One region of the Allocatenococcus thiocycli genome, then DNA from elsewhere that is predicted to be linked to it. Evidence: predicted binding sites of a transcription regulator. Region 1 holds the regulator's gene; each other region holds the start of a gene.

Region 1 (3,261 bases):
CACCGGGAATAGAAAACGCAGTGATAGCCACATAGGCCGCAAAATAAACCGTAACCGCCAAGATAAATCTCTGGTCAATATAGGCGTTAAGAGCCTCTTGCTGCGCTTTGGCGTTCTCTAAAGTGAGGTACTGGCTAAAGTTAACGGCTAATAAAATGATCGTTAACAGCAGTATTAACCCAAAAACCAGTTTTTTATTCATTGTCGTACTCCAGAAGGATAGCCTTGTTCTAAAAGGTTAACAGATGCCATTGATGAAATATGTTACTTGATATTATTTGATTGATATATGGAGTAATAGACAGGTTGAGCCTGGAAAAAATTTCAAAAAAAAACCGCAGTCAAAGCTGCGGTTTTTATACGTACGATAGGTTTATACCTACAGATTAAGAAAGCGCATTTTCCAGCTCTTCTCTGCGAGATTGAGGAACGACGCTCCAGTGCGTGCCGTTTATCGCTCCTTCTAAAGCCCAGAGTAGCTCAATACTTACTTTTGCGGAGTGAGAGTCACGTATCGCTTTGTAAGCATTCAATGCACCTTTCTCTTCAAGTTGTTCAACTGATTTTATACCAGCTTTCTTAAGCATTCGTTCAGTCGCTAGTCGTAAGTTAGGCAGGTCTTTCAACCTGTCGGGCTTACTACTTGCCTGTTGCTTTTTTTCCAAATTGGCTTGTTCTAACGACTTTTTCGCTACTTCTATCAAGCGTTCACTCGATTCCCACAAGTCGTCGGAAATCGCGTAGTACTTAGTAACGACTGGAAAACCACGCTTTTTATAAACGTACGGTTTTAGCCCTTGCTTCTCGAAGTTAGATGAAGTTTGCTGGTCTGCTCGTATGTGAAGTTGATCATTCACAACCAGTGCAAACATCGTTTCATCAGCGAAAAGTCCGAAGCCACCAAACATTGAGCGCGACTTGATCGTACCAAGTGCCTCAAATAGCTTCATAGAATCTTTGAGTATCGGTTTATCCATGATGTGTTATCTCGGTGTAATTATTATTACGCCACCAAAAGTCAGGTCCGAGAGATTAGCAAATACATGCAAGCCCAATGTCATTAAAGGGTAAACTCATCATATGCATATTTGCCATCGGTAACCCCGCTACCTTCCATTTATAAAATGGTTAAGGCCGGAAGCTTTGCGTCCCACCCTTTCGGATGGTTTGCCCTGTGCGTGACATGTTGAGAATACTTTTTATCTTGAATTAACATCACAATCTAGAGATCAAAGTGTGATATTGCTTCAGTAAAACGCTGTGTTTTTATGGTGTTTGTTTCATATTTAAGATTGAAGTTTGAGTGCGAGTGGCTAGGTTATGTGAGATGGATTGTGTTTATACAAAACAGTAACTTATAAAACGTTTACTGACTGTAGTGAACAAAGAGTGCGATAAAAGTTAATTTTCGGATAAAAAATAAGCGCTCCGAAGAGCGCTTGTTAGTAACTAGTTGAGTTTTTTAACAGTATTTCGAACGACCAACTCTGGCTGCATTTCAAAAATGCGTTTTTCGTGTTCTTTGTCTTTAATACGCTCAAGCAGAATCTCGAAGGCATTTTTACCAACACGACGTTTTGGCTGGTGTATCGTTGTTAGCGGCGGAGAGAAGTACTCTGCCAATTCGATATTGTCGTAACCAATAACAGAGACGTCGTCAGGAATCTTAATACCGTTCTGTTGTAGACGGCTCATCAAGCCCAACGCCATCGTGTCATTGAAACAGAATACCGCAGTAGGGCGTTTCTCCATCGCGGTAATTTTGTCTGCGACCAAAACTGCGGTATCACATTCAAAGTTACCTTCAAGAATCCAGTCTTCATTGACAGGAATGTTGGCTTCTGCCATCGCTCGACGGTAGCCCGCAATGCGCTCTTGGCAAGCGAGTTTTTCAAAGTGACCACTCAAGCAAGCAATATCAGTATGACCATTATCAATCAGGTACTTGGTCGCGATATAACCGCCTTCCTCTGAGTTATCCATGATTTTGTCTGCTTGCGAGCTTTCTGGGCCCCAGTCCATGACAACTTTCGGAATATCTGCATGACGGTCAAGCATTTGCTTCAGCTCTTCTGTCAGGTCAGAACACATCACTAGTATGCCATCTACACGCTTTTCAGCGAGCATGCGGATGTAATCTCTTTGCTTTTCATAGATACCACCAGTGTTACACAGGATAAGCGTGTAGCCTTGGCGGTAGCAGTAACTCTCTACACCATCGATGACTTCAGAGAAGAATAGGTTGGTAGATTGTGTCACCAACATGCCGATGGTGCGAGTTGAGTTACATTTCAAGCTACGAGCAACCGCACTTGGTGCATAGTTAAGCTCATCAACGGCTTTCATTACTTTTTCTTGTGTTGCTTCTGCAACAAAACGCGTCTTGTTGATAACGTGCGAAACTGTAGTTGTAGAAACGCCGGCTAATCTAGCAACGTCTTTTATAGTGGCCATACATGGTGTCCTGTTTCGAGCTACGAATATACCGCGGAGGATAAACCTTTTTGCTGTTCGTCTTTTGTAAACTTAGCGCAACAAAAACAATGGCGCTGAGTATGTTTAGCAGTGGTTACTCCGAAGTCGGTAGAGGGTATGTAGCGACAGTGGTTGATAAAGCTCATTTCTTCCATCGAATGAAGAATCGTTATCAACCTATTAAGAAAACACAAAAACCGCTTTATTTCAGCGGTTTACATTAAAATCATATTTAATCGTTTGCGTTCACATTTTAGCCCTATGCGGGCAAGCTGGCAATAATTTAAGCAATGGTTTTGTGCCTAATAAGTCACATTTTGATTGCTAAAAAGCGAGCGATTGGAACGATTTATATAGTTAACGAATAAAAGATAGGGAACCTAAAAGACAGGCTCCCTAAAATAGGCGGCAATTATTCACCAAGAAGGTAAGCGCTGTCCAGTTTACAAAATGCAATTAATAGTTGCGCGACGCTGGCGTAGAAGCCAAATTCATCCAGTTGCTGACACTTGTGAGCGAACTTCGGTAACCAAGACATGAGTTGGCTTTCGATGAATTCATTTTGTTTAACAAAGGCTTCTTCCATGTGTTTTTCTTGCTCAAACTCATTAGAGCGAATGATCATGTTACCCAGGAAGTCCAGTTCTACCGCTAAGTGGTCGGCTGGTTCTTTTAGACGGTCGTCCACTTGGACACCAAACTCAGCCATCAACTTTTCCATCTCTTCGGCGGGTTTGTCGTTGAGTAAACCAGATTCACCAATGTACATGGAAGCGTAGGGAAGCG
Region 2 (3,261 bases), on a different contig from region 1:
GGACACTGGTGCCGTGCTCTTTATCTTTCGCGTCAATTGCACGTTGGTGAGTGTGCAGCCCAGGGTATTTTGGCAACAGTGAAGGGTGAATATTGATCATCTTACCCATGTAGTGTTGCACAAATTCGCTGCTGAGAATGCGCATATAACCAGCCAATACGATGACATCTGGTTGATACTGGTCGATTTGCTTCATCAATTCTGCATCAAATGCTTCACGAGACTCAAATGCTTTTGGGTCGACAAAATGGCCTTCAACATTAAATTGTTTCGCGCGCTCTAATCCGTAAGCGTCCGCTTTATTTGAGAAAACGGCAGCGACTTGCGCGTTAGGCATATTTGCTTCACACGCTTCCAATATCGCTTGTAGATTACTGCCACTACCAGAAATTAGGACCACTATATTTTTCATGATGTTGAGACTGCCTTACTACTGTAGGTTTTTTAAATTATATCAATGTTAGCAAGAATGATGATCTCATTACGGAATTGATATCACCTACTATTGAAATGGTTTTCGAGTTCCAGATAGCAAAATGAGGACATAGCGTCCTCATTCTTTTTACTTTTTGAGCAAGAATCGCAAGTTATTTGATTTCAACTTGTTCTTCATTTGCTTCCGCTTGAGCGATTTCACCAATCACCCATGCGTTTTCGCCTTCTTCTTGCAGAAGTGCAACCGCTGCTTCTGCTTGATCTTTAGGAAGAGCAACGATTAGACCAACACCACAGTTAAATGTACGGTACATTTCGTGTGTTTCAACGTTACCTTTCTCTTGTAGCCATTGGAAAATCACTGGCCATTCCCAGCTGTTACCGTCGATCACTGCTTTAGTGCCTTCTGGTAGAACGCGTGGGATATTTTCCCAGAAACCACCACCTGTGATGTGAGAAATTGCATGAATGTCGTGCTTCTCAATCATTTTAAGTGCTGATTTGATGTAAATCTTAGTTGGTTCTAGAAGATGCTCACCGATAGTGCGACCTTCTAGCATTTCGTTTTTGTCTGCGCCAGATACTTCAAGGATCTTGCGAACCAGAGAGTAGCCGTTTGAGTGAGGGCCGCTTGAACCTACTGCGATAAGAGCATCACCTGCCGCTACTTTCATACCGTCGATGACTTCTTCTTTTTCTACCACACCTACACAGAAACCAGCTACGTCGTAGTCTTCACCTTCGTACATGCCTGGCATTTCAGCAGTTTCGCCACCGATTAGGGCACAACCTGCTTGCACACAGCCGTCTGCAATACCAGATACAACGTCAGCCGCTGTATCGACATCTAGCTTGCCTGTCGCGTAGTAATCTAGGAAGAACAATGGCTCTGCGCCTTGCACGATAAGATCGTTTACACACATCGCAACTAAGTCGATACCGATAGTGTCGTGCTTGTTCATATCCAGTGCGAGGCGAAGTTTTGTACCTACACCGTCAGTACCAGAAACCAATACAGGTTGTTTGTATTTCGTCGGCAATTCGCATAAAGCGCCAAAACCACCGATACCACCCATCACTTCAGGGCGACGAGTACGTTTTACCGCACCTTTAATACGATCTACAAGCGCGTTGCCTGCATCAATATCAACACCAGCGTCTTTATAGCTAAGAGAAGAGTTATTACCACTCACAGGGAAGTCCTCGGTATTTAAGTTGGATATGAAAACGGCGCTATTCTACCAGTGCTTAAATACAGATAGCAAACGTTTGCGCAGGTTTTTTTCTTCAGTGATATATCCTGATTTCCTAGCAGAAATCGTGTATAATCTGAAGGTTTGTTTAAATATTGCCTATTATAGCCGGAGATGGACATGAAAGTTGTTGAAGTAAAACACCCTCTAGTAAAACATAAAATTGGTCTAATGAGAGAAGGTGACATCAGCACAAAACGTTTTCGTGAGTTAGCGACCGAAGTCGGTAGCCTACTTACTTACGAAGCGACAGCAGACTTTGAGACAGAGAAAGTTACTATCGAAGGTTGGAACGGTCCGGTAGAAGTTGACCAGATTAAAGGTAAGAAAGTAACGGTTGTGCCAATCCTACGTGCTGGTCTAGGTATGATGGATGGTGTTCTTGAGCATATGCCAAGTGCACGTATCAGTGTGGTAGGTATCTACCGTGATGAAGAAACGCTTGAGCCAGTTCCATACTTTAACAAGCTTGCTTCTAACATTGATGAGCGTATCGCACTGGTTGTTGACCCAATGTTGGCAACTGGCGGTTCTATGATCGCGACGATCGATCTTCTGAAAGAGAAAGGTTGTAACCAAATTAAAGTTCTTGTTTTGGTAGCGGCACCGGAAGGTATCGAAGCGCTAGAAAAAGCACACCCAGATGTTGAGCTATACACAGCGGCAATCGACGAGAAACTAAACGACAAAGGTTACATCGTTCCTGGTCTAGGTGATGCGGGTGATAAGATTTTCGGTACTAAATAAGCGTCTAACATAACGCAGATTCAGTTCTGAACAAAAAAAACAAAGGCTTGGTTATTACCAAGCCTTTTTTGTACGTGTCGAATTGAACCTACGAATTAGTTCGCTTTGTCTTCTTCGATCTGAGCGTTATCTACAACGTGGTTTTCACCTAGGTCGTGTGGAAGAACCAGGTTCAGAATGATTGCCACGATACCGCACAAGCTAACGCCTTGTAGGCTGAATTCACCAATGCCGAAAGCCATGCCACCAATACCAAATACTAGCGTAACAGCAACGATAACCAGGTTGCGAGACTTGTGTAGATCAACGTGGTTTTTGATCAGCGTGTTCAGACCTACAGTAGCGATAGAACCAAACAGGAGGATCATGATGCCACCCATTACAGGAACAGGGATGGTCTGAAGGATAGCGCCTAGCTTGCCAACCAAAGCCAGAACAATAGCGGTCACTGCTGCCCATGTCATGATCTTCGGATTGAATGCTTTCGTCAGCATTACCGCGCCAGTTACTTCGCTGTAAGTCGTATTTGGTGGCGCGCCAACCATTGCCGCCGCCATTGTCGCTACCCCGTCACCTGCGATAGTGCGGTGTAGACCTGGCTTTTTAAGGTAATCTTTGCCTGTCACGTTAGAAATGGCCAGCATGTCACCTACGTGTTCTACAGCAGGAGCAATCGCAACCGGAATCATGAACAGAATCGCGTTGATATTGAATTCTGGTGTGGTGAAGTTTGGCAATGAAAGCCAAGCTGCTTGAGCGACAGGGGTAAAATCAACAACGCCATAGGCAAGAGACACGGAGTAGCCTGCCAATATACCACCAACAA
Region 3 (3,261 bases), on a different contig from region 1:
TCACAAACCGACATTAATTTCTCTTCCAGCTTTTGTTCTTTTGTATAAAGCGGGCGGAAATCCGTTTGAGTATTGCATGCTTCTACCACAAATTGAGCGAGCTCTACGGTACCTTCACCACCGTTTGAAAAAGCGGTACTGATGGCCACATTGACACTTGGGTCGTAGTCACGAATCATCTGACGGAGTACGGAGAGTTCCTGTTCGCAGTCTTGCGGAAACTGGTTGATCGCGACAACGGCAGGAAGGCCGTATTTCTTAACGTTATTTATATGCCACTTCAGGTTTTCAAATCCGGCTTCTAGCGCTGGCTTATCAGGATTAAATATCGATTCAGGAATAGCAGCGCCTGGACGAAGATCATAATGCCCCGAATTCGCTTTTAGGCCACGTAAGGTGGCAACAATCACCACACAATCAGGAGCGTGGTTTGAGGCTGCTGCTTTAATATTGCATGCTTTCTCCAGCCCCATATCCGATCCAAAACCGGCTTCAGTTACAGTGTAACTAGAAAGTTTTAGTGCAATTTCATCAGCGATGATAGAAGAGTTGCCGTGAGCAATATTCGCAAAGGGACCTGCGTGAATAAGAGTAGGGACACCTTCTAAAGTCTGCATTAGTGTAGGCGCAATGGCTTCTTTCAACGTTACTGCCATAGCACCCGCGACTTGAAGGTCTTCAGTCGTCACCGGATGGCCATCTAAATCATAAGCAACAACAATTCGTCCGATTCGTTTACGCAGGTCTGCTAAATCTTTGGCGAGTGCAATGATTGCCATGAGTTCTGATGCGGCAGAAATGTCGAAACCTTCGCTTCTTTCGATGCCATTAATGGTTTTACCTGGTTCGTTTAGACCAATTTTTACCATGCGTAGTGCGCGATCATTATGATCCATCACGCGCTTCCACGTGATACTGTCGACATCTATTTTTAACGCTTTTAAACCAGTACGAGCTTCAAATGCATCGTAGCCTTCACGTTGCTCGTGGTATAGACGAGCATCTAGCGCGGCTGATGCAAGGTTATGAGCAGCGGTAACGGCGTGAATATCGCCAGTTAAATGTAAGTTTAACTCTTCCATCGGTGCGACTTGAGAGTAACCACCGCCGGCCGCACCACCTTTGATTCCAAATACTGGTCCCATAGAAGGCTGTCTGATGCAGGCCATCACGGATTGGTTTAACTTTGCTAACCCTTGTGCAAGGCCGATAGTTGTGACTGTCTTACCTTCGCCGAGTGGCGTTGGTGTTATGGCCGTGACTAATACTAATTTACCGTCTTTGTTTTCTTTGAGACGGTTTAAACATCTTGGATGAACTTTGGCTTTGTGTTTGCCGTGCGTATCATATTCATCAGGCTGTAAACCTGCATTCGCGGCAATAGTATCGATTGAGGATAGAGGGGTGTTTCGGCAAATTTCAATGTCGGACTGCATGGATGCTCCCAAAGTGACTAAACCGTAGTGCATAAAGCGAAGGCATTGCTGTTACGCAATCGTTTGCGCGAGAATAATACTGGTAAAAAACCAACTGTAAAGAATTTAATGCGAATCTTTGCGGTGCATATTAGCAAAAACAACTAAACACTGCTCTAGATCAAAACAAAAAGGCCACCAAAAGGTGACCTAAGTGAATTTTTACACTGAAAATCAGGCTATTAGCGATCCCAGTATGCCTCTTCTAAACTGTCTTCGCGTTCAGGAAGAGCACGAGACAGGCGAGGAGAGTGCTGTGTTAATACTTCATAGCTCACTCGGTTTGCGTATTTACAAATTTGGGAAAGCGAAGAGTATGTTAAGCAGCGTACTTCGTGCTTTTCTGAACCTGGCACTTCTTTCTGGTGGAATGAGTTTGCTGCCATATCATGCAGAAGTGCGGAAAGTGCTGCATCGCCAGCACCATTGGTATTCTTAATTTCCAGAGGTCCGCCCAAGTATGGGCCAATGTGAGAGTACACTTTCATCGCATTTTTACAGTCAGATTTGCGCATTGCACGGCTAAATTCGTATTGGTTGAATTCACCAATGCTGCTTTCCAAAATGTCATGCGTGGTTTCACGCTTCACTGTCTCGTCAGTGTAGCCTGCCATGTACAAGCCATTTGGTCCTGCGGTGCACAGAACTAGATCGACCCAATCAAGCGTTTTATCGGCTGCTGCTAGTGGATCGGTTAATCCAGTTAGAGCCGCGCCTTCTTCTTCATTCATAGCAACTACAGATACATTTTCACGAATGTATTCCTGCCACCATTCAGCGTTGCCTTCGATCACGTATTTCGTCCCTAAAGTAAGTACAACCGGAACATCATGCTTTTTAGCAAAATCGATCGCTTTCTGTACCGCCTGTGGCATTGGATCTTCTTTTTTGCCACGCATTAGATAAGAAGAGACGACCAACGCTGATGCTTTGCTGAATACTTCTTCTGGGATACTTTCTGGTAGAAGTTGGTTCATGTGCCCTTCGTTTATCGCAAAGGTACGCTCGCCATCTTGAGAAATAAGGGTGTAGCAACGACCAATAGGGCCATCTACTGTTTGTAGATGATTAAGGTTCATGCGAGAAGAAGTCTTACATAGGTATCGGTATGCAAATGAACCTACTTGAATGTTTCTAGACATGACACCCAATAGCACTGATTTACTGTCTGCAAGTACTGAGTAGTTGTGCAGCGTATTGCCAATGGTATCTCCAGGATATTGGTGCGTAATCAGGCCTTGTTCAACCAGCTCTTCGTACAGTGCATCGGCTTTGTTCTCTTCAAGAACGAGAGAGTGTCCTTTACTTAAGTTGTACTTCTCTAAAAACGCATCGTCTACACGCGCTTCGATATCGACGATGGTTTGGCCTACACCGACAATCGTTGGACGATATAACTTTGGTGTTTGTCGAATTTGGTTAACGATTGGATCACGAGCGTGAGTTGGAAAGTAGTGTTTAGATTTACGCTGGCCAGGAAACTTCATGCTTGTTCTTGAGTGAGAAAAAAAGAGGTGTGATTGTATCACATAAAAATGAAATTAAACTGGTTTTGTTGCAAGAAAACTTGCCCACCAACACATTATGGTGGGCTTTCGAAGGATAATTGAGGAGGTATTAATTGGTTTTTGCTTGTGTCGGCTCGACGTAAGCTTTTGTTCCCCAGAGTGGCACAGTTGATAGACTATGTTTGAAGCTCCCCGACGTCTCCTTTGTAGAGTATGAAAGGTACATCAGCGTTTGATTTTCTGGGTCATAAATGCGTCGAATCTTCATCGACTTAAAG

What was found. The regulator PurR, encoded in region 1, represses purine synthesis genes. The targets are predictions, from matches to a motif close to TNANGNAAACGTTTNCNTNA.
Region 2: the regulator PurR is predicted to act here: its motif matches at 1,693-1,712, upstream of purM (phosphoribosylformylglycinamidine cyclo-ligase).
Region 3: the regulator PurR is predicted to act here: its motif matches at 1,488-1,507, upstream of L9Q40_RS09540 (formate--tetrahydrofolate ligase).

What each region holds. Positions count from the first base shown of each region.
Region 1 is NZ_CAKLCK010000001.1:323,494-326,754, forward strand. Features, by position in the region: gene L9Q40_RS01465 (TVP38/TMEM64 family protein) at 1-202, opposite strand, end outside; gene L9Q40_RS01470 (TfoX/Sxy family DNA transformation protein) at 387-977, opposite strand; cyclic di-GMP riboswitch class I at 1,094-1,182, opposite strand; gene purR (HTH-type transcriptional repressor PurR) at 1,450-2,454, opposite strand; gene torD (molecular chaperone TorD) at 2,888-3,261, opposite strand, start outside.
Region 2 is NZ_CAKLCK010000043.1:189,909-193,169, reverse strand. Features, by position in the region: gene purN (phosphoribosylglycinamide formyltransferase) at 1-412, opposite strand, end outside; gene purM (phosphoribosylformylglycinamidine cyclo-ligase) at 588-1,628, opposite strand; gene upp (uracil phosphoribosyltransferase) at 1,809-2,435, shown strand; gene L9Q40_RS18285 (uracil-xanthine permease family protein) at 2,531-3,261, opposite strand, start outside.
Region 3 is NZ_CAKLCK010000027.1:9,175-12,435, forward strand. Features, by position in the region: gene L9Q40_RS09540 (formate--tetrahydrofolate ligase) at 1-1,436, opposite strand, end outside; gene L9Q40_RS09545 (inosine/guanosine kinase) at 1,658-2,962, opposite strand; gene L9Q40_RS09550 (CreA family protein) at 3,093-3,261, opposite strand, start outside.